DNA from 3 places in the Streptomyces sp. NPDC058307 genome. Region 3 is predicted to be linked to each of the others. Evidence: riboswitches for the same ligand, from Rfam matches in the RefSeq annotation. Region 3 holds a riboswitch; each other region holds the start of a gene.
The links. A riboswitch is a leader RNA that binds a small molecule or an ion and turns the genes downstream of it on or off. The one in region 3 is predicted to bind thiamine pyrophosphate.
Positions count from the first base shown of each region.

Region 1: linked by a shared signal. The riboswitch ahead of thiO (glycine oxidase ThiO) and the one ahead of thiC (phosphomethylpyrimidine synthase ThiC) in region 3 are both predicted to bind thiamine pyrophosphate.
Region 2: linked by a shared signal. The riboswitch ahead of ACFVYN_RS24335 (thiamine ABC transporter substrate binding subunit) and the one ahead of thiC (phosphomethylpyrimidine synthase ThiC) in region 3 are both predicted to bind thiamine pyrophosphate.

Region 1 covers NZ_JBHVYZ010000007.1:140,755-148,561, reverse strand. Annotated here, with positions in the region: gene pknB (Stk1 family PASTA domain-containing Ser/Thr kinase) at 1-1,833, opposite strand, end outside; gene ACFVYN_RS08165 (thiazole synthase) at 2,101-2,898, opposite strand; gene thiS (sulfur carrier protein ThiS) at 2,902-3,102, opposite strand; gene thiO (glycine oxidase ThiO) at 3,099-4,256, opposite strand; TPP riboswitch at 4,254-4,365, opposite strand; gene ACFVYN_RS08150 (hypothetical protein) at 4,418-4,768, shown strand; gene ACFVYN_RS08145 (NAD(P)/FAD-dependent oxidoreductase) at 4,801-6,015, shown strand; gene ACFVYN_RS08140 (Rv2175c family DNA-binding protein) at 6,464-6,835, shown strand; gene thiE (thiamine phosphate synthase) at 6,930-7,580, shown strand; gene metF (methylenetetrahydrofolate reductase [NAD(P)H]) at 7,714-7,807, shown strand, end outside.
Region 2 covers NZ_JBHVYZ010000035.1:70,328-78,134, reverse strand. Annotated here, with positions in the region: gene ACFVYN_RS24360 (LOG family protein) at 1-923, shown strand, start outside; gene ACFVYN_RS24355 (LAETG motif-containing sortase-dependent surface protein) at 1,071-1,763, shown strand; gene ACFVYN_RS24350 (maleylpyruvate isomerase family mycothiol-dependent enzyme) at 1,819-2,646, opposite strand; gene ACFVYN_RS24345 (ABC transporter ATP-binding protein) at 2,671-3,696, opposite strand; gene ACFVYN_RS24340 (ABC transporter permease) at 3,696-5,366, opposite strand; gene ACFVYN_RS24335 (thiamine ABC transporter substrate binding subunit) at 5,342-6,412, opposite strand; TPP riboswitch at 6,409-6,516, opposite strand; gene rlmN (23S rRNA (adenine(2503)-C(2))-methyltransferase RlmN) at 6,544-7,650, opposite strand; gene ACFVYN_RS24325 (hypothetical protein) at 7,688-7,807, opposite strand, start outside.
Region 3 covers NZ_JBHVYZ010000019.1:37,739-45,545, forward strand. Annotated here, with positions in the region: gene hisC (histidinol-phosphate transaminase) at 1-73, opposite strand, end outside; gene ACFVYN_RS16350 (LacI family DNA-binding transcriptional regulator) at 507-1,619, shown strand; gene ACFVYN_RS16355 (metallophosphoesterase) at 1,817-2,878, shown strand; gene ACFVYN_RS16360 (hypothetical protein) at 3,072-3,935, shown strand; gene thiC (phosphomethylpyrimidine synthase ThiC) at 4,027-5,805, opposite strand; TPP riboswitch at 5,798-5,987, opposite strand; gene ACFVYN_RS16370 (YibE/F family protein) at 6,059-7,774, shown strand.

The sequences.
Region 1 (7,807 bases), on a different contig from region 3:
CTCGTCGACCTGGAAGCCCGCGGCCTCCAGCTCGGACTTGGCGTCGTCCACGCTGTCGCCCGTGACATCCGGCACCTCCACCATCTCCGGGCCCTTGGAGATCGTCAGCGTGACGGTGTCGTCCTCGGCCGCCTGGCCGCCGGCGTCGGGGGTCTGCCGGGCGACCTGGCCCGCGTCGTCCTCGGAGTTGACCCGCGTGGCGGCGACCTTGACCTTCAGGCCGGCCTCCGCCAGGTCGGCCTTCGCGTCGGCCAGGTCCTCGCCGGTGACGTCCGGGACGTCGACCGGGGCGCCCTTGCTGACGGTGAGCGCGATCGCCGAGCCGGCGCGCAGCGTGGTGCCGCCCTCGGGGTCGGTGCCGATCACGGACCCCTTGGGGACGTCGTCGCTGAACTCCCGGGTCACCATGCCCGGTTGGAGTCCTTCCGCCTTCAGCCGGGTTCTCGCCCTGCCGAGTTCGTAGCCGTCCACGTCGGGCACCTTCACCGTCTGCGGGCCCTTGGAGAGGGTGATCGACACGGAGTCGTGGTTCCGTATCCGGGTGCCGACCTCCGGATCCGTCCTGATGACGGTGCCGCGCTTGACGGTGTCGCTGTAGGCGTAGGTGACCTTGCCGGTCTCCAGGCCGGCCTCGTCCAGCCGGTCCCGGGCCTGCGCCTCGGTCTTCGCCAGGAGGGCCGGGACCTGGGTGAACTGGCCGGAGTTGATGTACCAGACGCCCGCCCCGAGTCCGAGGGCGAGCAGGACCGCGGCGACGACCAGGAGCGGGCCGCGCCGGGAACCGCCGGAGGAGCGGCCGCGCCGGGACGGCGGGGGCGGGGGACTCTCCAGGAGGGCGGTGCGGTGGTACACCGGCTCCGGCTCGTCCTCGTTGACCGGCAGCAGACGCGGCACGGTCAGGGTGCGCGGGATCACGCTCGTGCTGTTCTCGGCGCCGGCGTACTCCGCCGAAAGCGCCTGCGGCGGCATCGCGTCCAGCTGGTCGGTGCTCAGCCTCCCGCGCGCCTCGCGGGTCTGCGCGAGCATCGCCACGGCGTCGTACGGACGCAGGTCCGGGGTACGGGCGGTGGCCGAAGCGACCAGTTCGTCGAGTTCGTACGGCAGCCCCGGGACCACGGCCGAGGGGGGCGGGACGTCCTCGTGGAGGTGCTTGTAGAGGACTATGGCGGGGGAGTCGCCGTCGTGCGGCTGGGTGCCGGTCAGCATCTCGTACAGGACGACACCGCACGCGTACACGTCGACGCGGGGGTCCGCGGCGCCCGGCTGCTCGATCTGCTCGGGTGAGAGATAGGACACGGTGCCGAGCACGGCTCCGGTGCTGCGGGTCACGGTGTCGACGGACCGCACGAGACCGAAGTCGGCGACCTTGACCCGGCCGTCGTCCCCTATCAGGACGTTCTCCGGCTTCATGTCCCGGTGCACGAAACCGGCGCGGTGCGCGGCGCCGAGCGCGGCGAGCACCGGCTCCAGGATGTCCAGGGCGGCGCGCGGCTGCAGGGCCCCGCGCTCGCGCAGCACGTCACGCAGGGTGCAGCCGGCGATGTACTCCATGGCGAGATAGACGTACGACCCGTCGGTGCCCTGGTCGAAGACCTGCACCACGTTGGGGTGAGCCAGTCGGGCGACGGACTTGGCCTCCCGGATGAACCGCTCGACGAAGGTCCCGTCCGCCGCGAGCGCGGGGTGCATCACCTTGAGTGCGAGCACGCGGTCCAGGCGGGTGTCCAGGGCCCGGTAGACCGTGGCCATCCCGCCGACCGCGATCCGCGCGTCCACGCGGTAGCGGCCGTCGAGCACCTGCCCGACCAGCGGGTCCTGAAGGGTCGTATCCACGCAGGCGAGTGTACGAGCCGTCGCTGACAGACCCTCCGGTTCGGCCGGATCGGGGCGCGACTGCAGCCGAGCTGTGACGAGGATCGCACGTGGGTGGATGGGCGCCTCTTGAGGCAGGCGCACCGGGCGCGCACCCTGCGGGGCGCGGGGAACTGCGCGACCGGCCACGACATCGCCGCACCCGCAAGACGGCCCGGCGAGGCACATCCTGGGGCGCGACTCACAAGGAGGCTCACAAGACGGCTCAGGGGCGGCTCACGGCGCGGCTCACTGAAAAGCCGGCCGCTCCGGATCCAACGCCGCCAAGCCCTCCGCCGGAGACGACGCCTCGGCGAAGTGCCGCCGGGGAATCCGCCCCGCCAGCCGTGCCAGCCGCCCCGCCTCCACCGCATGCCGCATCGCATGCGCCATCAGCTCCGGCTCCTGTGCCCGCGTCACCGCCGAGGCGAGCATCACACCCGCGCACCCCAGTTCCATCGCCAGGGCCGCGTCCGACGCCGTGCCCGCCCCCGCGTCCAGGATTACCGGCACGCGCGCGTGCTCGACGATCAGCTGGAAGTTGTGCGGGTTGCGGATGCCGAGGCCGGAGCCGATCGGTGAACCCAGCGGCATGATCGCCGCGCAGCCCACGTCCTCCAGCTTGCGGGCCAGCACGGGGTCGTCGTTCGTGTACGGCAGTACCGTGAAGCCGTCGTCGACCAGCGTCTCCGCGGCGTCCAGCAGCTCGATGGGGTCCGGCAGCAGGGTGCGCTCGTCGGCGATCACCTCCAGCTTGACCAGGTCGGTGCCGAGCGCCTCACGCGCGAGGCGGGCCGTCAGGACGGCCTCCCCGGCGGTGAAGCAGCCCGCCGTGTTCGGGAGCACCCGGATGCCGAGCTTCTCCAGTACGGACAGCACCGAGCCGTGCACGGAGGGGTTCACGCGCCGCATCGCGACCGTCGTCAGCTCCGTGCCGGAGGCGACCAGTGCCCGCTCCAGCACCTCCAGGCTGGGCGCCCCGCCGGTGCCCATGATCAGCCGGGACGAGAAGGACGTACCGCCGATGACGAAGGGATCGTCGGCCATGGGTCAGCCTCCTTGGACGGCGGTGAGGACTTCCACGCGGTCTCCCTCGGCGAGGGGCGTCGAGGGCCACTGGGCGCGCGGGACGACGGTCTCGTTGAGCGCGGCGGCCACCCCGGAGGGCGCCGGCGTCAGCGCCCGCACGACGGTGTCGAGAGCCGTGCCGGGAGCGAACTCCCGCGGCTCCCCGTTGACGGAGATGTTCATGCCGGCTGCTCCACGGACTGAAGGAAACGCCTCGGGGTGAACGGGAGGGCCACCTCCGGCAGTTCACCGGTCGTCAGCGCGTGCGCCATCGCGTCCCCGGTGACCGGTGTCAGCAGCACGCCGTTGCGGTAGTGCCCGGTGGCGAGGAGGAGGCCGGGAAGTTCCGTCGGGCCGAGCAGCGGGGCGTTGTCCGGCGAGCCCGGGCGCAGTCCCGCGCGGGTCTCCGTCAGCGGCAGCTCGGTGATGCCGGGGACCAGTTCGTGCGCGTCCCGCAGCAGCTCGTACACCCCGCCCGCGGTCACCGTCGTGTCCCAGCCCAGCTCCTCGCTGGTCGCGCCGATCACCAGCTCGCCGCTCTCGCGCGGCACCAGATAGACCTGGCTGCCGCGCACGACGGCCCGCACGGTACGGCTCAGAAAGGGCGCGTAGCGGGGCGGCACGGTCAGACGCAGCACCTGCCCCTTCACAGGCCGCACGGGAGGCAGGAGGGCCGGTGGGACCCCTTCCAGACGGCCGCTGAGGCTTCCGGCGGCGAGCACCACCTGATCCGCCGCCAGTTCCTCGCCGTCCGTGGTGGTGACCCCGGCGGCGCGGTCCCCCTCGACCCGGAGACGCCGGGCCCAGGTGCGGTGGAAGCCCACGCCCGCGTGCTCGCACGCGGCCAGCAACGCGCGCGTGAGACGGCGCGGATCGATCTGGTGGTCGCCGTCCACCCGCAGCCCACCCCGCACCCCCGGCGCGAGCATCGGCTCCAGCCGCCGGCACTCCCGGCCGGACAGCCACTCCGACTCCAGCCCCGACTGCCGCTGGAGCGCGTGCAGTTCGCGCAGGTGGGCGCGGTCGTCGGCGTCCAGGGCGACGGCGAGCGTGCCGCACCGGCGGTAACCGAGATCCTGTCCGGTCAGTTCGGTGAGCTCGGCCGCGAAGGCGGGATAGCGGTGGGCGGAGGCGAGGTTCAGACCCAGCAGAGTCTGCTCGCCGTAGTGCAGTTCGGTGACCGCGGCCAGCATCCCGGCGGCCACCTGGGCGGCCCCGCCGCCCGGTTCGGGGTCCACGACGGCCGTACTGAGACCGCGCTGCGCTGCCCGCCAGGCCGTCACCAGGCCGATGATGCCGCCCCCGACGACGAGGACGTCTGACGTATGTGAGGACATGGGCGTCCAGCCCCTCCCTTCGCCGGCATGACCCGGATCAGGTTCGTACGGTCGGAGGCCGCCAGCCTCCCTCTCAGCCCGGTGCGTCCGGGCTCCCGCGAGTGCTCTACGTTGGCCACCCTAGCCCGTGCCCGTGCGCCTCTGTAAGGGAGCCTTCCGTCATGCCCCGCTCGCTCGACGGTCTCGTCCTCGCCCCGGTGGCCGATCAGGCACCGGGTCAGGTGGGGACGCGGACCCGGTTTACGTACCACGAGAAGGACGGGGAGATCTGGGCCGAGTACGCGGGCGGCGACGTCGTCCGCGGACATCTCGTCGGCACGCGCGCGGGGGACCGTCTCGACTTCCGGTACGTCCAGCTCAAGCCTGACGGAACGACGTCCTGCGGGCACTGTGTCTCGACGGTCGTGGAGCTCGCCGACGGCCGGGTGCGGCTGGAGGAGACGTGGGAGTGGGAGTCGCAGCAGGGCAGCGGGACGAGCGTTGTGGAGCAGGTCACGGAGCACGACTCCTGACTGACTGATTGTCAGGTGACTATGGTGATCAAATGAGCGAGCAGACGCAGGCGCAGCGGCGGGTGGTCGTGGTCGGCGCGGGCATGGCCGGGGTGCAGACCGCGGTCGCCCTGCGTGAACAGGGCTTCACCGGAACCGTCACGCTGATCGGCGCGGAGCCCCATCAGCCGTACGACCGTCCGCCGCTCTCCAAGGCCGTGCTGCTGGGCAAGGCCGAGGGCTCCGCCTTCGACGTGGACTTCGAGGCACTCGACATCGAACTGCTGCTCGGCCGCGAGGCGCTGGGCGTGCGCCCCGACGCGCACGAGCTGGACACCGAGGCCGGGCCCTTCCCGTACGACGTCCTGGTCATCGCCACCGGTGCCGAACCGATCCGGCTGCCCGGCACGGAGGGCGTGCCCGGCGTGCATCTGCTGCGCACCCTGGACGACGCCGAGCGGCTGCGCCCCGTGCTCGCCCGGCAGCACGACATCGTGGTCGTCGGCGCGGGCTGGATCGGCGCCGAGTTCGCCACCGCCGCGCTCGAGTCGGGCTGCGCGGTGACGGTCGTGGAAGCCGCCGACCGGCCCCTCGCGGGCGCGCTGCCCGTCGAGGTGGCCGCGCCGATGACTTCCTGGTACGCCGACGCGGGGGCCGTTCTGCGGACGAACGCGCGCGTGGAGCGCGTCGAGCCGGGCGCGGTCGTCCTGGACGACGGTTCGCGGGTGGCCGCAGGCGCGGTCGTGGTCGGTGTCGGAGCCCGGCCCGCCACGGCCTGGCTCGCCGGTTCCGGCATCGAGCTCGGCGCGCACCGCGAGGTCCTCGCCGACGACCGGCTGCGCACCTCCGCGCCGGCCGTCTACGCGGTCGGCGACTGCGCCTCCTTCCCCTCGGCGAGGTACGGCGAGCGGCTCCTGGTCCACCACTGGGACAACGCCCTCCAGGGCCCCCGCACGGTGGCCGCCGACATCCTGGGCGAGACCCCCACCGTCTACGACCCGGTCCCGTACTTCTGGTCCGAGCAGTTCGGCCGCTTCGTCCAGTACGCCGGCCACCACGCGTCCGCCGACACGACCCTGTGGCGCGGCGAGCCGTCCGGCCCCGCCTGGACGGTGTGCTGGCTGCGCGAGAACCGCCTGGTGGCCCTCCTGGCGGTGGGCCGCCCCCGCGACCTGGCCCAGGGCCGCCGCCTGATCGAGGCGGGCACGGAGATGAACCCGGAACTCCTGACAGACCCGGCGAGGCCCCTGAAGGCAGCGACGGCGTAAGGGCCCGGCGGTTCCGGAGGCCACGGTGGTCGGCGATGGCGCCAGGCCGTCCCGTACGCCGCCGCCGGCGACCACGGCGGAGACGGACAGCCGGGTCCTGCCCGGCCAAGGCGATTCCATCGCGGCGAGACGCTCGGCGAGTCGCTCGGCGGTGCGGTCGGGTGGTGCTTGACGCGTCTGACCTGCTGCCGGCCTCGCTTCGAGCTCTCTGGGCAGGGCGCCGCGCAACCGGACGCACCCGGCGATCACCGTGGCGCGTCGCCCCGCGGCGTAGTCCGGCGGCTCAGCCGGGCGCTGCTCGACGCCGCTGACCTGCTGTCGGCCACAGTTTCGGCCCCGTGAGCAAGGCGCCCCGCAACCCCGCCGCACCCGGCGATCAACGCTCCCGTAGCCCCGTCGGAGGTGCCCCGGCTTCCGACTGTCAGTGCGGGATGGCACGCTTGATCCCGTGACCGAGATTGACGCAAAGATCGATGCTCTCGTCCCCGCCTGGCTCACCCTCCCCGACATCGCAGAGATGCTCGATGTCGAGGTGACGCGTGTGCGACAGCTGGTCAAGGAGGGCCAGCTCATCGCCGTACGCCGTGGTGAGAACCGTGCGCTGCACGTGCCCGCCGCCTTCATCGACGTGGCCGAGCAGAAGGTCGTCAAGGGCCTGACCGGGACCCTGACGCTCCTGAGGGACGACGGCTTCTCCGACGAAGAGATGCTGGAGTGGCTCTTCACGCCCGACGACAGCCTGCCCGGCACGCCCGCGCAGGCCCTGAGCGAGAATCGCGGCACGGAGGTGAAGCGCCGGGCCCAGGCGCTCGCCGTCTGATCCGAACCACACCGGCGTACGGGCCGTGACCACCGAGGCCACGGCCGCGGTCCCGCACGGCCCGTACGCCACCGAACCCGGGGGAGACACACGCATGCCCGACACCGCCGGCACCCAGCTCGCCGACGCCCGCGTCTACCTGTGCACGGACGCCCGCCGTCGTCAGGGCGACCTCGCCGAGTTCCTGGACGTGGTCCTGGCCGGCGGTGTCGACATCGTGCAGCTCCGGGACAAGGGCATGGAGGCGGCCGAGGAACTGGAGTATCTCCAGGTGTTTGCCGACGCCTGCGCGCGGCACGGCAGGCTTCTCGCGGTCAACGACCGGGCCGACGTCGCTCACGCGGCCGGTGCCGACGTACTGCATCTGGGCCAGGGCGACCTGCCCGTCCCCGCCGCCCGCGCGATCCTCGGCGACGACATCCTCATAGGCCGATCCACCCACGCCGAGGCGGAGGCCGCCGCGGCCGCCGTGCAGGACGGCGTGGACTACTTCTGCACCGGCCCCTGCTGGCCGACCCCCACCAAGCCCGGCCGACACGCCCCCGGCCTCGACCTGGTCCGGTACACCGCCGCCCTCGGCACCGACCGCCCCTGGTTCGCCATCGGCGGCATCGACCTCGGCAACCTCGACGAGGTCCTGGAGGCCGGCGCCCGCCGGGTCGTGGTCGTCCGGGCGATCACCGAGGCGGACGATCCGGGCGCGGCCGCCGCGGAGTTCGCGAAGCGGTTGCGTGACACGCCGTGACGGGCCGACGCCGACCGGTGCGGGCCGGTCGCATGATCGGCCCGGTGTCCGAGGGATGGACAACAAGTCGACAAAACGGGCAAATTTCCCTGATCTGGTGGGACGGCCGCTGCCTCCTGGCTAACCTGCCGGTATGGCCCTAGGAACCGCATCCACCAGGACTGACCGCGCGCGCACCGTGCGCGACATGCTCGCCGCGGGCAAGACGACGTACTCCTTCGAGTTCA
Region 2 (7,807 bases), on a different contig from region 3:
ACGCCGCGGCCAAGCTCCGCACGGACGGCGCCCTGGTCTTCCCGCCCGTCCCGCACCTGCCCTTCGACCCGTACCGCGGACTGCTGTACTCCCCCGACGAGTTGTTCGACGGACTGGAGAAGGGGTACGAGCAGACTCCCGACGCCCTCGCCTACGCCTGGTTCCAGCGCACCAGGGCCGACGGCGACATATACGCGTCGATGCTCCGCTCCCTGCACGACGACGCCGTCTCCGACGCCCTCGACGAACTCCTGCGCGGCACACAGGTCGTGGGGGTGATGGGCGGCCACGCGATGGCCCGCGGCACCCGCGAATACGCCGGTGCCGCCCGCCTCGGCCGCGAACTGGCCCGCGCCGGGTTCACCGTGGCCACCGGTGGCGGCCCGGGCGCGATGGAGGCGGCCAACCTCGGCGCCTACGCGGCCCCCTTCGAGGACGCCATGCTCGACGAGGCGTGCGAACTCCTCGCGACGGCGCCCTCCTTCACACCGTCGATCACCGACTGGGCGCGCGCCGCCTTCGAGGTCCGCTCCCGTTGGCCCCGGGGCGGACACTCCGTCGGCATCCCGACCTGGTTCTACGGACACGAGCCGCCGAACGCCTTCGCCTCGCACATCGCCAAGTACTTCGCCAACGCCACCCGCGAGGACGGCCTGCTCGCCCGCTCGAACGCCGGTGTGGTCTTCCTGCCGGGCGCCGCCGGCACCGTGCAGGAGATCTTCGACAACGCGACGCCGAACTACTACGAGTCGCGCGGCGAACCCACACCGATGGTCCTCGTCGACCGCGTCCACTGGACACAGAAGCTGCCCACCTGGCCGCTGCTGCAGGCGCTCGCGCGGGAGCGGTCGATGGAGGCCCGAATCGCCCTGGTTGACCGGATCGAGGAGGCTCCGGCGGCACTGAAACGTCTCACAATGTAATAAGAAGGCAAAGTCAACGGTTGTAAGGCGCCTGCACGTTGACACTTCTTATGCAGCGCTTATAGACCTGTGAGACTCCTGGGGTTGGTGATGCCATATCACCGACTCTTCAACCCCCCGCATTTGCGCACCCCGTGAAGGATGAACGTGGCATTCACGCCCATATCCCGCCGCACCTCCCGCGCCGCGCGCTTCCTCGGCGTCGCCGCCGCCTCGACCGCGATCGTGCTCGGCGCCTCCGGCAACGCCCTTGCCTGCGACATCAAGGAGTTCTCCGCCGAAGCGAAGTGTGACGGCACCCAGGGCGTCATCACCGTCACCGACGTGGACAAGACCGGCGTCGAGGCGACGGTCTCCGTGTTCCTGCAGAGCAACGGCGCCGACGCGAAGAAGGTCGGCGAGCAGACGGTGAAGGGCTCCAAGGGGGGCACCACCATCACCTTCAAGGAGGACTGGGCGCCCAACGCGGAGTACCGCATCCGTGTCGTCGCCAAGCCCTACGTCGACAAGGACATCACGCCGAACCTGACCACCCCGGCGACCGCCTGCAAGACCGAGGACACGCCGACCCCGACGCCCACGCCCAGCCCGTCGGACTCCGCCAGCACCCCGGCCGAGGAGTCCCCGACCCCGACCCTGTCGGCGTCGGAGGGCACCAGCACCGCTCCGGCCAGCGTCGAGAGCAACGCCCCGTCGCCCGCGGCCGGCGACTCCAACCTCGCCGAGACCGGTGCGAACTCCAACACCGGCCTGATCGCGGGGATCGCGGTCGCCCTGGTCGCCCTCGGCGGCGGCGCCGTGTTCTTCGGCCTGCGCCGCCGTGGCGCCGGCAGCCGCTGACACCCACAGCAGTCCGGTGGCCCGTCCCCTCAACGGGGGCGGGCCACCGCCCTGTTCACCCGAAGGTCGTCCGCTCCAGCCACAACTCCAACAGCTCCCGCTCCCCGAGGACTTCCAACTCCGGCTGGTCCAGCGGCAGTCGACGGTAGAAGGCGAGCATGACGGCGGTCAGCGGACCCCGCAGCGCGACGGTTGCCTTCTCATGCCCCCGCCGCCAGACGACGACGTCCTCGGTGAGCTCGACCAGCCACTCGGCGTCGAGCTCGGGAGTCGCGTCGGTGGCATGCAGATGGATGCTGCGTCCGGGGCCGCGCAGGTCCCTCGCCCCGTCGTGCGGCATGGCCCGCTGCACGAACTCCACGATCTGAAGCCATTCGTCGATCGCGTCGGCGGCGATGTCCGGGGCGACCTCGTACGGCAGCCCGGCGGCGAGAGCGGCGTCGGCACGGTGGACGGTGAGTTCGTGGGCCATCCGCCGGGCCCAGAAGCCCGAGGTGGGGATCCCGGCCCAGGACCACACCTCGGCGTCCGGCCCGGCCTCCCGGAGCGTGGCGACGAGCAGGTCGCCGGTCTCGGCGAGCCACGCGTCGAGATCACCGGCGGTCTCGGGCCCCTCCCCCAACGGCACCTTCTCGTCGGGCACTTCCTCCCGCGCCCGGGTCCGCACCAACAACTCCGCCCAGCGCAGGGCGCCCCCGGTGTGCCGCACCAGCCGCCGCAGTGACCAGTCCGGGCAGGTCGGCACGGTCACGGACAGATCGGCCCCGGAGGTCACCACGGCCCTCAGCAGGCCGACCTGGTGGGCGATCTCGTCGCAGTAGCGGTCGTGGGAGAGCGTGGAGGCGGTGTTCGCCGTCCTGGCGTCCGATCGCGGCGCGTTCATGCCCGCACTGTAGGTCCGCCCCCCTCAGCCCAGCACCACAATTTCGGCGGCCTCGAACTCCACCCCGACCACGTCCCCGACCTCCGGCGCCTCGCGCAGCGCACACGCGGCCTCGAGCCGCGGCCCGCCGCCTTCTGAGGGATGCAGGTGTACGGCGACGTGCGTGCCCTTGAAGGTGCGCGCGCCGACCGTGCAGCGCAGGCCCTCGTCCGCCGCCACGAGCCGCACCCCCGCGGGCCGCACCAGCACGCTCCGAGCCCCCTGGGCGGCTCCCGACGGCACCGGCACCTTGCCCCACGCCGTGTCCGCGGCCTCGCCTGTCACCGTGCCCTCGACCACGTTCTCGAAGCCGAGGAAGCGCGCCACGAACTCGTCCGCCGGCCGCTGCCACACCTCGAGCGGCGTACCGGACTGGGCGATCCGCCCGTCCCGCATCACCACGACCCGGTCGGCGAGCGCGAAGGCCTCCCCCTGGTCGTGGGTGACCGCGAGCACCGTGGTGCCCAACCGCCCGAACAACTCCCGCAGTTCGACGACCAGCCGCTCCCGCAGGGAACGGTCCAGCTGCCCGAGCGGTTCGTCGAGCATCAGCAACCGGGGCCGGGGAGCCAGCGCCCGGGCCAGCGCGACCCGCTGCTGCTCACCACCCGAGAGCGCGGCGACGGCACGGCGGCCCGCGCCCGGAAGCCCGACGAGGTCGAGCAACTCCCGCACCCGCTCCTCCTGTTGGGCCCTGGAAGCCCGCTGCATCCGCAGTCCGAAGGCCACGTTGGCGCCCACGTCCCGCTGCGGGAACAGCTGATGGTCCTGGAACATCAGCCCGACCCCGCGCTTGTGCGCGGGCACCCCGCCCTGGTCGCGTCCGTCGAGCAGGACCCGTCCTCCGTCGAGCGGTTGAAGCCCGGCCACCGCCCGCAGCAGCGTCGACTTCCCGCTCCCGCTGGGCCCGAGCACGCACACGAGCTCGTGCTCGGCGACATCGAGACCGACCCCGTCGAGCACGGCCCGCCCGCCGAACCGCACCGTCGCGTCCTCAAGGCTCAGCAGCATCAGAACTCCCCGGTCCGGTCGGTCCGCAGCCGTTCGAGCACCAGCAGCGCCACCGCGCACACCACCATCAGGATCGTCGAAAGAGCCATCGCCTGGCCGTAGTTGAGATCACCGGCCCGCCCGAGCAGCCGGGCCACGGCGACCGGCAGGGTCGGGTTGTCGGGCCGTGCGATGAACACGGTCGCCCCGAACTCGCCCAGCGACACGGCGAAGGCGAAGCCCGCCGCGATCAGCAACGCCCGCCGCACCATGGGCAGGTCCACCTCCCGCCACACCCGCCACGGCGAGGCCCCGAGCACGGCCGCGGCCTCCCGCAGCCGGTGGTCCACGGCCCGCAGCACGGGCAGCATGGTCCGCACCACGAAGGGCACCCCGACCAGCGCCTGGGCGAGCGGCACCAGGATCCAGGACTGCCTCAGGTCCAGCGGCGGCTCGTCGAGGGAGATCAGGAACCCGAAGCCCACGGTCACCGCGGACACCCCGAGCGGCAGCATCAGCAGCGCGTCGAAGCCCCGTACGAACCGGCCCGCGTCCCGCCGCGTCAACGCGGCCGCCGCGAGACCCCCGACCGCCACCGCGATGGCGGTCGCGACGAGGGCGTACTCCAGCGAGTTCCCGACCGCCTCGATCGGCGCGACGAGGAAGATCCCGCCGTCGCTGTCGGTCAGCGCCCGGTAGTAGCCGAAGCCGGGGGCATCCAGCGACCGCTGGACGAGCACGGCGAGCGGCAGCACGAGGAGTACGGCGACACAGCCCACGACCCCGGCCAGCAGGCCCCACTGCCCCGCCCCGCGCGGCCGCCGGGCGGTCACGGACGCGTCCACGAGCCGCAGCGCGGTCTCCCGGCGCCGCACGGTCCACGCGTGCAGGGCGAGGACCGCGCCCACCGCGACGAACTGGATCAGCGTCAGCACGGCGGCCGTGGACAGGTCGAAGATCTCGGAGGTCTGCCGGTAGATCTCCACTTCGAGGGTCGAGAACGTCGGCCCGCCGAGGATCTGCACGACCCCGAAGGAGGTGAACGTGAACAGGAAGACCATCAGCGCGGCGGCGGCCACCGCGGGCGCGAGCGCGGGCAGGGTGACGGTCCGCCAGGCCCTGAGCCGGGACGCGCCCAGCATCCGCGCGGCCTCCTCCTGACGCGGGTCCAGCTGGGCCCACAGTCCGCCGACGGTCCGTACGACGACCGCGTAGTTGAAGAAGACGTGCGCGAGCAGGATCGCCCACACGGTGGTGTCCAGCCGTACGCCCCACAGGTCGTCCAGCAGCCCGCCGCGCCCCACCAGCGCCAGGAAGGCCGTACCGACGACGACCGTCGGCAGCACGAAGGGGACGGTGACCACGGCCCGCAGGATCTGCTTGCCGGGGAAGTCGAAGCGCGCGAAGACGTACGCGCCGGGGAGTGCGACCAGGAGCGTGAGCGCGGTCGAGGCGAGCGCCTGCCAGGTGGTGAACCACAGGACGTGCCGGATGTCCGGCTGAGTGAGGACGTCGGTGATCCGGCCGAACTGCCAGGCCCCGCCCGCCTTGAGTCCGCGCGTGACGATCGCGGCGACGGGATAGGCGAAGAAGACGGCGAAGAACGCGACGGGCACGGCCACGAGCCCGAGCCGGGCCGCCGCGTTCGTGACGCCCTTGCGGGGCCTTACTTCAGTACGAGCGAGGTCCATGACTTGACCCAGTCGTCACGGTTGTCGGCGATCTTCGCCGGGTCCATGGTCTCGGGATCCTTGGCCTGCGGACCGTACGCGGTGAACTCGGCCGGCACCTTGGCGCCCTCCACCACCGGATACACGAACATGTTGAGCGGCATGTCCTGCTGGAACTCCTTGGTGAGCAGGAAGTCCAGGAACGCCTTGCCGCCCTTGGTGTTCTTCGCGTTGCTCAGCAGCCCCGCGTACTCGATCTGCCGGAAGCAGGTGCCCTGCGCCACCCCGGTGGGGGCGGTCTTCGGCTTCGGGTCGGCGTAGATCACCTCGGCGGGCGGCGAGGAGGCGTACGACACGACGAGCGGCCGGTCGGCCTTCGCCTTCCTGCCCCCGGCGGAACCGGAGAACTCCTCGTTGTAGGCCTGCTCCCAGCCGTCGACGACCTTGACGCCGTTGGCCTTGAGCTTCTTCCAGTAACCCTTCCAGCCGTCGTCGCCGTACTTCGCGGCGCTCCCGAGCAGGAACCCGAGACCCGGCGAGGAGGTGGAGGCGTTCTCGGTGACGAGGAGGTTCTTGTAGGCGGGCTTGACCAGATCGTCGTACGACGTCGGCGGGGCCAGCTTGTGCTCGCTGAAGTAGGCCTTGTCGTAGTTGACGCAGATGTCGCCGGTGTCGATGGGCGTGACCTTGTCGCCGTCGACCCGGTACCCGGCCTCGATCCCGTCCGCGCCCTTGGCCTCGTAGGACTGGAAGAGGCCGTTGTCGAGCGCGCGGGAGAGCAGGGTGTTGTCGACGCCGAAGAAGACATCACCCTGCGGGTTGTCCTTGGTGAGGATGGCCTTGTTGACGGCCTGCCCGGCGTCGCCGTCCTCCAGGACCCTGACCTTGTACCCGGACTTCTTCTCGAAGTCGGCGAGGACGCTCTTGGAGACGGCCCACGAGTCGTGGCTGACCAAAGTGACGGTCTTGGAGCCGGACCCGCCGGATCCGGAGGACGACGACCCGCACGCGGACAGCGTGACCAGGCCGAGGCCCACGACGACAGCACAGAACTTCTTGTTGTTCACGGTGATGACCGAACTTCCTACCCAGAATGACCTGGGCGAGGTTCAGAGGGTCTGCGGCCCGATTGCCGCACTCTCAGCGCTGTGGCGCTCCCCTGTCGGATATGAAGATGTACGTACGTACGGTCGTCAGACTACCGCTCGGTGGCCGCGAGCTGGCCACAGGCCCCGTCGATCTCCTGCCCACGGGTGTCCCGGACCGTCACCGGCACACCATGGGCGGCGATGGCCTCCACGAACGCCTTCTCGTCCTCGGGCCGGGAGGCGGTCCACTTGGACCCGGGGGTCGGGTTCAGCGGGATGAGGTTGACGTGCACGGGCTTGCCCTTGAGCAGCCGTCCCAGCCGGTCGCCGCGCCAGGCCTGGTCGTTGATGTCCCGGATCAGCGCGTACTCGATGGACAGCCGACGCCCGGACTTCGCCGCGTACTCCCAGCCGGCGTCGAGGACCTCGCGCACCTTCCACCGCGTGTTCACGGGGACGAGGGTGTCGCGCAGCTCGTCGTCGGGGGCGTGCAGGGAGATCGCGAGCCGGCACTTGAAGCCTTCGTCGGAGAACCGGTGAATGGCGGGCACGAGCCCCACGGTCGACACGGTGATGCCACGCTGCGAGAGCCCGAGCCCGTCGGGGGCGGGATCGGTGAGCGCGCGAATGGAGCCGACGACCCGCTTGTAGTTGGCGAGCGGCTCGCCCATCCCCATGAAGACGATGTTGGACAGCCGGGCGGGGCCGCCCGGAACCTCCCCGTCCCGCAGCGCCCGCATCCCGTCCACGATCTGGTGGACGATCTCGGCGGTGGACAGATTGCGGTCGAGCCCGGCCTGTCCGGTGGCACAGAAGGGGCAGTTCATGCCACAGCCCGCCTGCGAGCTGATGCACATGGTCACCCGGTCCGGGTACCGCATCAGCACCGACTCCACGAGCGTCCCGTCGAACAGCCGCCACAGCGTCTTGCGCGTGGTCCCCTGGTCGGTCGACAGATGCCGTACGACGGTCATCAGCTCCGGAAGCAACGCCTCCTGGAGCTTGCCGCGCGCGCCGGCGGGGATGTCCGTCCACTCCGCCGGGTCGTGCGCGAACCGCGCGAAGTAGTGCTGCGAGAGCTGCTTCGCACGAAACGGCTTCTCCCCGATCCCGGCCACGACCTCCTTGCGCTCGGCGGGCGTGAGGTCGGCGAGATGCCGCGGCGGCTTCTTGGCTCCGCGGGGGGCGACGAAAGTGAGTTCTCCGGGCTTAGGCATGGCTGTACCAGTGTCGCAGATCATCCGGGCCCCCCGATCAGAGGAGCTGGGCACCGCCGTACGAGACAGTCAGGCCGAAGAGGATGATGACCGGCCCGATCACGTAGCCGCCCCACTTTCTGTCCGCGATGCCCCGCACCAGCACGACGCTCAGGAC
Region 3 (7,807 bases):
AGGCGGGCTTGCCCGGCTTGTACGTGGGGATACCCTCCAGCTCGGCGCGCAGCTTGGGGCTTGTCTCGCTCACCGCAGTCCTCCTCATGACCACCGACGCATGGCGGCCGACTCGGGCAGCCGGCTTCCAATACTGCTCACCTTATGAGGATTGGGCGCCGCTGCGTACAGCTGAGAACCAACCTCATCGGCCCCACCGGCATCAGGGGCATCAGGGGCATCACCGTACGAAGGCAGACGAATCCGGGGGCGCGGTCACATATATCTATGCGCCGGTGGCTCACGCCGTAGCGCGCGTCACCCGTGAAGGTGAGTTGAGACCTCTTCGAGACATCGGGGACTTGGCAGGCGCATGCGTGCCGACAAGTTACGTAGTGCCATTGGATCGTTTAACTGTCTTTGTTTCAAAGGTAGTTGGTGGTAGATGACCTTGCAGAAACGTGCCTGTCAACGCGTGCATATGCGTCCGCCCTACCCCACCGCATGAGCCCTACTATCGGCTCGCCATGACAGCAGCAGGGAAGCACCAGGTGAGCCGCGCGGAAACCTCACGTCGAGGCAGTCGGCCGGGCCGGGCGGGCATCAGAGACGTGGCCGCCGCCGCCGGAGTCTCCATCACGACCGTCTCCGATGCCCTCAACGGCAAGGGCAGGCTCCCGGACGCCACCCGCCGCCATGTCAGGGAGGTCGCCGACCGACTCGGCTACCGGCCCTCGGCCGCGGCCAGAACCCTCCGAACCGGCAAGTCGGGACTCATCGGCCTGACCGTGACGACGTACGGGGATGAACCTTTCACCTTCACCGAGTTCGCGTACTTCGCCGAGATGGCGCGGGCCGCCACCTCCGCCGCGCTCGCCCGCGGCTACGCCCTCGTCATCCTGCCGGCGACCTCGCGCCACGACGTGTGGTCGAACGTCGCCCTGGACGGCACGGTGGTCATCGACCCGTCCGACCAGGACCCGGTCGTCAGCGAACTGGTCCGGCAGGGTCTGCCGGTGGTGTCGGACGGCCGCCCGGCCGGGTCGCTGCCGGTCACCGCATGGGTCGACAACGACCACGAGGCCGCCGTCCTCGGCATCCTCGACCACCTGGCCGCCGCCGGCGCCCGCCGCATCGGCCTGCTGACCGGGACGACGACGGACACGTACACCCATCTGTCGACCACCGCGTATCTGCACTGGTGCGAGCGAGTGGGCCAGGATCCGGTCTACGAGGCCTACCCGGCGCACGATCCCTGTGCGGGCGCCGTCGCCGCCGACCGGCTGCTCGCCCGCCCGGACCGACCGGACGCCGTCTACGGCCTGTTCGACCCGAACGGCACCGACCTGCTGGCCGCCGCCCGCCGCTACGGGCTGCGCGTCCCCGACGACCTGCTGATCGTCTGCTGCAGCGAGTCCACCGTGTACGCCAGCACCGAGCCGCCCGTCACCACGCTCTCCCTCAAGCCCCGCCGCATCGGCACGGCCGTGATCCAGCTCCTCATCGACGCCATCGAAGGCGTCGCATCGGACCAACCGGTCGAGCAGGTGATACCGACGGAGCTGATCGTGCGCACCTCGTCCCAGCGGCGGGCCCCGCGCACGACGGTCAGCCCGCCGCGGTCGCCCGAGGAGGAGTAGCCGGGAGACCGGCAAGGGTCGAAGCCCGGTCCAAACGGGGCGAATGCCACGGTGCACAGGAGTCTTGCTCCGATTCACCACCCCTGGGTCATCACATGGCGCGATCCGCATTCCTATGATGGGCCCACGGCACCGCGGGCCGCTGCGACCAGGCAGTCCGAAGCGGTGCAGATGCGGCGCGATGGTGGAGGGGTCTGATGACTCAGGGGGCCGGTCAGGGACCCGAGGTGGAGCGCACGGCGGTGCTGCGCGACTTCCGGGTGCCCGCGTACGTCAACGAGACCGGTCCCTACGGCCACAGCACGCACCCCGGTGACGTCGTCCCGGCCCAGGATGCCTACCCGGAGGGATACACCCCCACCGAGCAGGACCTGCCCGTCATCGACCACGGTGACGGGCTCCAGGCGGCCGCCGACCCCGCTGAGCGGACGGAGGAGGGTCCCGGCCCGCTGTTCGTCGTCGGCGACGTCCACGGCTACCTCGACGAACTGATGGCCGCACTCCACGAGAAGGGCCTCGTCGACGCCGCGGGCAACTGGTGCGCGGGCACCGCCCGGCTGTGGTTCCTCGGCGACTTCACCGATCGCGGGCCCGACGGCATCGGCGTCATCGACCTCGTGATGCGGCTGTCCGCGGAGGCCGCGGCGGCGGGCGGCTACTGCAAGGCCCTCATGGGCAACCACGAACTCCTCCTGCTCGGCGCCAAGCGGTTCGGCGACACCCCCGTCAACTCCGGCGCGGGCACCGCCACCTTCCAGGCGGCCTGGCTGCTCAACGGCGGGCAGAAGACCGACATGGACCGCCTCCAGGACCACCACCTGCAGTGGATGTCCCGCCTGGACGCCGTCGAGGAGGTCGACGGGCATCTGCTGGTGCACTCCGACACCACCGCCTACCTCGACTACGGCGACTCGATCGAGGCGGTCAACGACACCGTCCGCGAGACCCTCACGCGCAATGACGCGGACGAGGTGTGGGACCTGTTCCGCAAGTTCACCAAGCGCTTCTCCTTCCGCGACGAGGGCGGCGCCGACCATGTGCGCTCCCTGCTCGACACATACGGCGGCACCCGCATCGTTCACGGCCACAGCCCGATCCCCTATCTGCTCGGCGAAGTGGGCTCCGAGGACGACAAGGAGGAATCCGGTCCGGTGGTCGAGGGACCGCACGTCTACGCCGACGGACTGGCCATCGCGATGGACGGCGGGGTGACCATGGCCGGAAAACTGCTGGTCCAGCAACTGCCCCTGGATATCTGAAGCTTCACAGGGCAGAGGTTCCCCCAGGACGGACCGACCGTCGACCGCGCAGGCCAGGGGCCAATTTCTGGAAACCCCCTGTCACCCTGTGCCGTGCCCGCTCTACCATCTGCTTATCCGTAGCAGGCTCCCCTCCGTTTCTGCCCGACGGCTCGTTGGCATGCGAGCCCCAAGCCCTACGGAGCATCGGGGGATGCACATGAACAGCGTTCCGCAGCACCTGCACAGCGAGGACCGCCAGGAGTACGAGCGGATCCTCGACGAGGCGCTGCGCTCCGCACCACACCGTCCCGAACTGGCCGCGGTCGGACAGCGGCTGAATCCCGAACAGCTGCGCACCATGGCGCTCAACGCCACCGCGCTCATCACGGCGGCCGCGGCGACCGAGTACCAGCACTACGTGAAGGTCCGCGAGGAACAGCGCCGCCCGTCGACGCCGTCCACCCTGTCGTCCGTGCACGAACCCGGCCCCGCCGACTCGGGCACGGGTGCGATGGGGCTCGCCACCGCCATGGGAGAGGTCGCCGAGACCGCCGGTGCGGGCGCCGTCGCCGTCGCCGCCGTTCTGACGCCCGTCCTCGCCGGAATCGCCGCGGCGATCTTCCTGCTCGTGGGTTACGTCCTCCAGATGCTCAGCCCACCGCCGGCGTTCGCCCACGCGATGATCACCATCGGATGGGTGTTCGGCGCCCTGACCGCGGCCGCGATCCTGGTCGCCGCCTGCGGCCTGCTGCTCACCGCGCTGCACAACCGGCCCTCGCCGGACGCGGGGTACGGCGAGCTCAGCGAGGAGGTGGCACGGGCGAGGGACGCCTGGCGCGAGGCCCTGCTGGAACGCGGCCTCCTCCCTTTCCTCAGAGAAGCCCTGGCCGATCCCGGCACCGCCGCACTGCACCACACGGCACCGCCCGCACCACCCAGCCGGATGCCCAGCCTCGGCTACGACCGCCCGGGCTTCAGCAGCCCGGACGACGGAGCCTCCGGTGCCCGCCCGAGCTTCACCAGCCCGGACTACACCAGCCCGGACTTCGGGGGGCCGGAACACCAGCCGGAGTAACTCCCGGCACAGCCCCTCGGCTTGCGCCCCCACCACGGGGAGCGCAAGCCGAAGACCCGGCCGCGGGCCACCCGCCGGCGGCTCGCCTACCTCAGTCGGCGATCGGCAGATAAACCCGGTTGCCCGCCGCCGCGAACTCCTTCGACTTCTGGGCCATCCCCTCCTCGATCTCCTCCTGACTGCCGCCGTGACGGCGGCGGATGTCCTGGGAGATCTTCATCGAGCAGAACTTCGGCCCGCACATGGAGCAGAAGTGGGCCGTCTTGGCCGGTTCGGCCGGGAGGGTCTCGTCGTGGAACTCCCGGGCCGTGTCGGGGTCGAGGGCCAGGTTGAACTGGTCCTCCCAGCGGAACTCGAAGCGGGCGTCGGAGAGGGCGTCGTCCCACTCCTGGGCGCCCGGGTGTCCCTTGGCGAGGTCGGCCGCGTGGGCGGCGATCTTGTAGGTGATGACCCCCGTCTTGACGTCGTCCCGGTTGGGCAGGCCCAGGTGCTCCTTGGGCGTGACGTAGCAGAGCATCGCGGTGCCCCACCAGGCGATCATCGCGGCACCTATGCCGGAGGTGATGTGGTCGTAGGCCGGCGCGACGTCAGTGGTCAGCGGGCCGAGCGTATAGAACGGAGCTTCATCGCAGATCTCCTGCTGAAGGTCGATGTTCTCCTTGATCTTGTGCATCGGGACGTGTCCCGGGCCCTCGATCATGGTCTGTACGTTGAAACGCTTCGCGATCCGGTTGAGTTCCCCGAGGGTGCGCAACTCCGCGAACTGCGCCTCGTCGTTGGCGTCCGCGATCGACCCGGGCCTGAGGCCGTCGCCCAGCGAGTACGTGACGTCGTAGGCGGCGAGGATCTCGCACAGTTCCTCGAAGTTCTCGTACAGGAACGACTCCTTGTGGTGCGCCAGGCACCACGCCGCCATGATCGAGCCGCCACGCGAGACGATGCCCGTCTTGCGGTTCGCGGTCAGGGGTACGTACGACAGGCGCACGCCCGCGTGAACTGTCATGTAGTCCACGCCCTGCTCGGCCTGCTTGATGACCGTGTCCTTGTAGATCTCCCAGGTCAGCTCCTCGGCGCGGCCGTCGACCTTCTCCAGGGCCTGGTAGAGCGGCACCGTGCCGATGGGGACGGGGGAGTTGCGCAGCACCCACTCACGGGTGGTGTGGATGTTGCGGCCGGTGGACAGGTCCATGACCGTGTCGGCGCCCCAGCGGGTCGCCCAGGTCATCTTCTCCACCTCCTCCTCGATGGAGGACGTCACCGCGGAGTTGCCGATGTTGGCGTTCACCTTCACCAGGAACCGCTTGCCGATGATCATCGGCTCGATCTCCGGGTGGTTGACGTTCGCCGGCAGCACCGCGCGGCCCGCCGCGATCTCCTCACGCACGACTTCGGGAGAGACGTTCTCCCGGATGGCCACGTACTCCATCTCCGGTGTGATCTCGCCGCGGCGGGCGTAGGCGAGCTGTGTGACCGCCTTGCCGTCACGGCTGCGGCGCGGCTGGCGGGACCGCCCCGGGAAGACCGCGTCGAGGTTGCGGAGGCCACCCCGTGGTGAGGTGTGCTTGATCCCGTCGTCCTCGGGGCGCACGGGACGGCCCGCGTACTCCTCGGTGTCTCCGCGGGCGATGATCCAGTTCTCCCGCAGAGGCACAAGTCCCCGGCGGACGTCCGTCTCGGTCAGCGGATCGGTGTACGGGCCCGACGTGTCGTACAGCGTGACCGACTGCCCGTTGGTGAGGTGCACCTGACGGACTGGCACCCGCAGATCGGGGCGCGAGCCCTCGATGTACGCCTTGTGCCAGCCGATGGACTTCCCGGCCTCCCCGTCCAGCTGGTCGGAGGCAGGCGTGCGCGCGTCCTTGATGGTCATGAGACCTACTCCCTACGCCGGCATTACCCGGTAACAGGTTCGGCGGTCGACGCAGCGGTTTCCGTCTGCCGACGTTTCGTGGGGAACGTCACTCGCTTGAGATGACGTTCCACGTGAAACATCGCTGGGACGGAGGTCAGCGCCCTCTCAGCCCGGTGCTCCGAGCTCCCGCGTGTACAAAGGTGGCTCCACGCTAGCGTCAATTCGGGCGCGCTGAACAGAGGGCCCCTGTCGCTCTTGCGATGATCGGTCGGTGACCACGACGCATCAGCCCCCGTACCCGCCTCCCGAGCCTCCGCGCCGACCGGGCTCCGGAAACGGCCCCGGGCCCGGGCCCGGCCCCGGCAGCGGCTCCCGCGGTGGCTTCGCAGACGGCGGGGGAGGCCTGGCGGGCGGGGTCGGGGGCTGGCGCGAGCATGAACACGAGCACGATGGCGCGTATGGCGGCGGTCACGGCCACGGTCAGGCCGCGAATCATGGGGGCCGGGGCGGTGGTGGCAGTGCGGGTGGTGGCGATGGCGGCGGCGGTGGCCGTGGCGACGAGGGACACGGGCACAGTTCTGGTGACGGGCGAGGCCCAGGTGACCCGCACGGGCATGGGAGCGGGTCCGGCTCCGGCGGGGGGCACGGCCACTCGCACAGTCATGCTCATGGACCGGCAACTCCCGTCTCCAAGCACCTGCGCAAGGTCATCGCGGCGATCCTCATCCCGTTCGGGGTAGCCGTTGTGGTGGGGCTCGGGGTGCTGTGGCCCGGTGGCGCCCCGGCGCACGCACGCACCGGAGTCGGCTTCGACCGGCAGACCCAGCAGGCCACGGTCAGCAAGGTCGTGAGTGTCAGCTGCAAGTCGGTGAACGCCTCGGGTGAGGCCCCGACCGGGGACACCTCCACCGCCGAGGGCTCCTCCGCCGAGCAACAGGCGAACGGCACCTGCAAGAAGGCGACGATCCGGGTCGACACCGGCGACGACAAGGGCCGCACCTTCACGGAGATCGTCCAGCCGGACCAGTCACGGCAGTTGCACGAGGGCGAGAAGGTCGTGGTCGCGTACGAGCCTTCCGCGCCCAGGGACTTGCAGTACTCGGTCGCCGACGTGAACCGCAGGTTCCCGATGGGGCTGCTCGCCGGTATCTTCGCGCTCGCCGTCGTGGTCGTCGGGCGGCTGCGCGGAGTCATGGCGCTGGTCGCCCTGGCCATCAGCTTCATGGTGTTGAACTTCTTCATCCTGCCCGCGATCCTCCAGGGCTCGGACCCCCTGCTTGTGGCGGTGATCGGGGCGAGCGCCATCATGCTGATCGCCCTCTACCTGTGCCACGGTCTGTCGGCCCGTACCTCCGTGGCGGTACTGGGAACGCTGATCTCGCTGGTGCTGATCGGGATCCTCGGCTCGGAGTTCATCGGCTGGGCAGCGCTCACGGGCAACACGGACGACAACACCGGGCTCATCCACGGGCTGTACCCGTCGATCGACATGAGCGGTCTGCTGCTCGCCGGCGTCATCATCGGCTCGCTCGGTGTCCTGGACGACGTGACCGTCACGCAGACCTCGGCGGTCTGGGAGCTGCACGAGGCCAACCCGACGATGGGCTGGCGCGGGCTGTACCGCGCGGGTATCCGGATCGGACGCGACCACATCGCGTCCGTCGTCAACACCCTCGTCCTCGCCTACGCCGGCGCCGCGCTGCCGCTGCTGCTGCTCTTCTCCATCGCACAGTCCAGCGTGGGGACCGTGGCCAACAGTGAGCTGGTGGCGGAGGAGATCGTGCGCACGCTGGTCGGCTCGATCGGTCTCGTCGCCTCGGTACCGGTCACCACGGTCCTCGCGGCCCTGGTGGTCTCGGCCGACCGACCGGGGGCGGAGGTGGCGGGAGTGGCTGCGCCCGTACCGGTGACCAGTACAAGCGCTGGCACGGCCGACAGCCGTCCGGCAACGGGACGCGGGGGGAAGGGGCGGAGGCGCAAGCACTGAGGGGGGTCGAGGGTCGGGCCGGGGTTCCGGCTC